2 regions of the Actinomadura luzonensis genome follow, and region 1 is predicted to be linked to the other one. Evidence: riboswitches for the same ligand, from Rfam matches in the RefSeq annotation. Region 1 holds a riboswitch; the other holds the start of a gene.

The links. A riboswitch is a leader RNA that binds a small molecule or an ion and turns the genes downstream of it on or off. The one in region 1 is predicted to bind glycine.
Region 2: another riboswitch for glycine. It lies ahead of gcvP (aminomethyl-transferring glycine dehydrogenase); the one in region 1 lies ahead of gcvT (glycine cleavage system aminomethyltransferase GcvT).

Annotation. Positions count from the first base shown of each region.
Region 1 is NZ_JAKRKC020000003.1:774,120-776,571, reverse strand. Features, by position in the region: gene gcvT (glycine cleavage system aminomethyltransferase GcvT) at 1-1,051, opposite strand, end outside; glycine riboswitch at 1,181-1,278, opposite strand; gene MF672_RS48615 (gamma-glutamyl-gamma-aminobutyrate hydrolase family protein) at 1,343-2,035, opposite strand; gene MF672_RS48610 (3-oxoacyl-ACP reductase) at 2,059-2,452, opposite strand, start outside.
Region 2 is NZ_JAKRKC020000002.1:1,381,990-1,384,441, reverse strand. Features, by position in the region: gene gcvP (aminomethyl-transferring glycine dehydrogenase) at 1-1,084, opposite strand, end outside; glycine riboswitch at 1,142-1,253, opposite strand; glycine riboswitch at 1,254-1,354, opposite strand; gene MF672_RS36625 (MerR family transcriptional regulator) at 1,404-2,024, opposite strand; gene MF672_RS36620 (bifunctional nuclease family protein) at 2,172-2,452, opposite strand, start outside.

The DNA of each region.
Region 1 (2,452 bases):
GGTCCACAGGTTCTTGGCTGCCCCGGATGTCCACAGCCAGGCCTTCACCGGCTCCGGTGTCGACGTAGGCCATCGCGATGGGCCTGCCCAGGGTCTGGGAGGGCGCACCGCTGGTGACCTCGCCGACGACGGCGCCGTCGTGCGTGACCGGGTAGCCGTGCCGCGGCACCCGGCGGCCCCGCGCGACCAGGCCGACCAGGCGCCGCCGGGGCGCGTCGTCCTTGACCGCCTCCAGCGCCGACCGGCCGACGAAGTCGCCGGGCTTGTCGAATTTCACCACTCTGCCCAGGCCCGCGTCGAACGGGGTCAGCTCGGCGCTCAGCTCGTTGCCGTACAGCGGCATGCCCGCCTCCAGCCGGAGCGTGTCGCGGGCGGACAGGCCCGCGGGGCGCAGGCCGTGCGGCTCGCCGGCGGCGGTCAGGGCGTGCCAGAGCGGCACGGCGTCCTGGCCGGCGACGAAGAGCTCGAAGCCGTCCTCGCCGGTGTAGCCGGTGCGGGCGATCAGCGCCTCGCGGCCGTCCACGAGGCCGGGCAGGCCGGCGTAGTACTTCAGGCCGGCGAGGTCGGCGTCGGTGAGCGTGGCCAGGATCTCCTGGGCGCGCGGGCCCTGGACGGCGATGAGCGCGTACCGGTCGGAGCGGTCCTCGACCACGGCGTCGTACGCCTTGGCCCGCTCCTGCAGCTCGCGGGCGACCAGCTCGTAGTTGGAGGCGTTGGCGACCACCATGAACTCCTCGTCGCCGAGCCGGTAGACGATGAGGTCGTCGAGCACCCCGCCCCGCTCGTTGACGATCATGGTGTAGCGGGCCCGGCCGACGGCCAGCGCCGACAGGTGGCCGACCAGGGCATGGTCCAGGGCTTCCGCGGCCTGCGGGCCGGTCAGGAAGATCTCGCCCATGTGCGAGAGGTCGAACAGCCCGGCCGCCTCGCGCACGGCCTTGTGCTCGGCGGACTCGCTGCCGTACCGGAGCGGCATGAGCCAGCCGGCGAAGTCGGTGAGGGTGGCGCCGAGGCTCTCGTGAACGTCGCGTAGCGGTGTCGGTCGGGACATTTGTCGCACCTCAGGACAGGAGTGGATGCCAGCATCCTCCCCCTCTGTCATCGATGCCTGAGAGCTTCGCCCGAGTTTTGCCGGACTTTCACCTTCGGCGAGGCCCGCGGGCCTGCTTTCCAGAGGCACCTCGTCCGTGCGGTCCTTTGCCTTGAGAGGTTCGCGGGGAGGGCTTGCTCCTTCAGGGGCCCTGACCGGCTGTCAGGACGCTCTCCCGCACGGTTTCGACGGTGATGTCCGTCAGCCTAGTGCCGTGACGGGGGTGTTGTCGCGTGCGGGGCGGGGACCGGGTCAGCAGGCCGCGATCAGCGCCTCGAACAACGCGCAGTCCTCGGCCGCCTCCGGATGCCACTGCACGGCCATCGCGAACGCCGTCCCGTCCAGCTCCACCGCCTCGACCGTGCCGTCCGCGGCCGTCGCGGTGACGCTCAGGCCGGGCGCGAGCCGGTCCACGGCCTGGTGGTGGTAGTGCGGCACGGTCACCGGGTCCGCGCCGACCGCCTTGGCCAGCCGGCTGCCGGGGACGGGCGTGACCGGCAGGTGGCCGAACACGCCGGGCTCCGGCGAGTGCTCCGCGTGGCCCACCACGTCCGGGAGGTGCTGGTGGAGGCTGCCGCCGAGGGCGACGTTGAGCACCTGCAGCCCCCGGCACACCCCCAGGTACGGCAGCCCGGCCTCCAGCGCCCGCGCCAGCAGCGTGAACTCGGCGTCGTCGCGGAAGCCGCGCACGTAGCCGGTGCGCTCGTGCGGGTCGGCGCCGTACCTGGCCGGGTCGATGTCGCCGCCGCCGGCCAGGACCAGCCCGTCCAGGCCGCGCAGCGCCTGCGCGGGGTCGCCGGCGGGCGGCAGCACGACGGGCTGCCCGCCGGCCCGCACGACCTGCTCGACGTACATGTACGGCAGCAGCGCGACCGTCATGTCCGCCCACACCGTGAACGTGGCCGGCTCGACGTAGGACGTGATCCCGATGACGGGACGCCGCATGAGCACCTTCCCCCTCGAAGCTTCTAGAGCGGCGTCACGTAGGCGCCGCTGATGCCGCCGTCCACGAGGAACTGGCTGGCGGTGATGAACGAGGCGTCGTCGCTGGCCAGGAACGCCACCGCCGCCGCGATCTCCGACGCCTCGGCGAAGCGCCCGAGCGGCACGTGCACCAGCCGCCGCTGCGCCCGCTCCGGGTCCTTGGCGAACAGCTCGCGCAGCAGCGGCGTGTTGACCGGCCCCGGGCACAGCGCGTTGACCCTGACGCCCTCGCGGGCGAACTGCACGCCGAGCTCGCGCGACATCGCCAGCACCCCGCCCTTGGAGGCGGTGTAGGAGATCTGCGAGGTCGCCGACCCCATGACGGCCACGAAGGACGCGGTGTTGATGATCGAGCCCTTGCCCTGCCGCCGCATGTAC
Region 2 (2,452 bases), on a different contig from region 1:
AGATGTTGCTGGTGGCCTTCTCGCGCCGGATGTGCTGCTCGCGGGTCTGCAGGGCGAGCCGGTAGGCGGGGTCGCCGTCGGCGTCGACGGACACGCCGACCAGGCGGCCGGGGAGCTGGCGCTGCAGCCCTTCGCGGACGGACATGTAGGCGGCGTGCGGCCCGCCGAAGCCGAGCGGCACGCCGAAGCGCTGGGAGGAGCCGATCGCGATGTCGGCGCCGAGCTCGCCGGGCGCGGCCACGAGGGTGAGCGCGAGCAGGTCGGCGGCGGCCACGACGAGCGCCCCGGCCTGGTGCGCGGCGGCGGCGGTGGCGCGGAGGTCGCGCAGCCGGCCGGAGGCGCCGGGGTACTGGACGAGCACGCCGAAGCACTCGGGCAGCTCGCCGTCCAGGTCGTGCTCGACCAGCTCGATGCCGAGCGGCTCGGCGCGGGTGGCCAGCACCCGCTTGGTCTGCGGCAGCGCGTCGGCGTCGACCACGAACACGTTGCTCTTGGACTTGCCGCCGCGCCGGGCCAGGGTCATGGCCTCGGCGGCGGCGGTGGCCTCGTCCAGCAGGGACGCGCCGGCGACGGGCAGGCCGGTCAGGTCGGAGACGACGGTCTGGAAGTTGAGCAGCGCCTCCAGCCGTCCCTGCGAGATCTCCGGCTGGTACGGCGTGTACGCGGTGTACCAGCCGGGGTTCTCCAGCAGGTTGCGGCGGATGACGGCGGGCGTGACCGTGTCGTGGTAGCCCTGGCCGATCATGGAGGTGAGCACCCGGTTGCGCCCGGCGAGGGCGCGCAGCTCGGCGATGGTCTCGGCCTCGCCGGCGGCGGCGGGCAGCGCGAGGCGGTCCTTGGCCCTGATGGCCTCGGGCACCGCCACGGCCACCAGGTCGGCCACGGACTCGAAGCCGACGGCCTCCAGCATGCGCTGCTGCTCGGCCTCGGAGGGGCCGATGTGCCGGGCGGCGAACGGCGGCGCGTCCAGCGAGGGGGTGGACGGCGGCGGAGCCGTGGGCAGGGTCTCGGAAAGAGGCCCAGAGACAGGCGGGGACGCCGGCGTGGCTGCGGGGTCCTGCTGGGATGCTGACGGATCGGACATGGACGGTGCCTCCCGAGGCTTTGCGGAGACCGGCGCCGGGGCGCGGGCGGATGCCGGGTCTCCCCCTCTGTCAGCGCGGGCGTCACCGCGACCTGAGAGCTTCACCCCCGAAGAGGCTTGCACCGTCGGTGAGGCGCGCCTGGCGGGCGTGCCTGCTTTCCAGAGTTGCCTCGCCCGAGCGGTACAGGTTGCCTGAGAGATTCCGGGGAGGGTTGCTCCTTCGGCGCCCCGGGACCGCGTGGTGCCCGGGGACTCTCCCGCACGGGGTCGTCAGCCTTGCCTGTCCTAGATTACTACCCTGGACGTTACGGGCGAATTACTACCCTAGGCGTCGGGCGCGCCGGCGCCGGGCGAGTTCGTCAGCGGGGTGGTCGGCCGGGACGGTGTCCTCGACCGCCGCGCGTTCCCCCGGCAGCTCCGCGAGGCTTCCCTCGACCTCTCGCCAGACCCGGCCGAGCGCGATGCCGAACACGCCCTGGCCGCCCTGCAGGAGGTCTATCACCTCGTCGGCCGAGGTGCACTCGTAGACGCTGACGCCGTCGCTCATGAGCGTGATCTGGGCGAGGTCGGCGACCCCGCGATCACGCAGGTGCTGCACGGCCGTGCGGATCTGCTGCAGGGACACCCCGGTGTCGAGGAGCCGCTTGACGACCTTGAGCACCAGGATGTCGCGGAAGCTGTAGAGCCGCTGGGAGCCCGAGCCGTGCGCGGCCCGGATGGTCGGCTCCACCAGGCCCGTGCGCGCCCAGTAGTCGAGCTGCCTGTAGGTGATGCCGGCCGCGGCGCAGGCCGTGGGCCCGCGGTATCCGATGTCGTCCGGCAGCGCCGCCGGCTGCTCGTCGAAGAGCAGGCCCTGCTCCCCGGCACGCTGCCGCGCGTCCTCGCGCCGCACCGGATCTTCCTGGCCGGCCGTCTTTCCCTCGCCGCTGCTGACCGCCACGCGGACCTCCGGCTTTCTCTCATCCCGCGGCCTGATCTGGGGGTTCATATAGGGCGACCGCGGGTTTCACTTGCACCGTAGGACCGTGACCATGCTCAGTCAACGATCCGGCTCGGCGCGTCGTGAAGCGTAAATGCACCGAAATACCTACCCCGCCCTGCCGAAGTCCTCGGGAGAGATCGTGTCAAGGAACTCCCTGAACTTCTCCACCTCGTCCTCCTGGTCGTCGGGGATGACCACGCCGGCCTCCTGGACCACCTCCTCGCTGGCGAAGATGCGGGCTCCGGTGCGCAGGGCGAGCGCGATGGAGTCGGAGGGCCGCGCGCTCACCTCCACGCCGTTGGAGAAGACGAGATCGGCGAAGAAGATGCCGTCGCGCAGGGCGACGATGTTGACCGCGCGCAGCCCGACGCCGAGGGCGCTCAGCA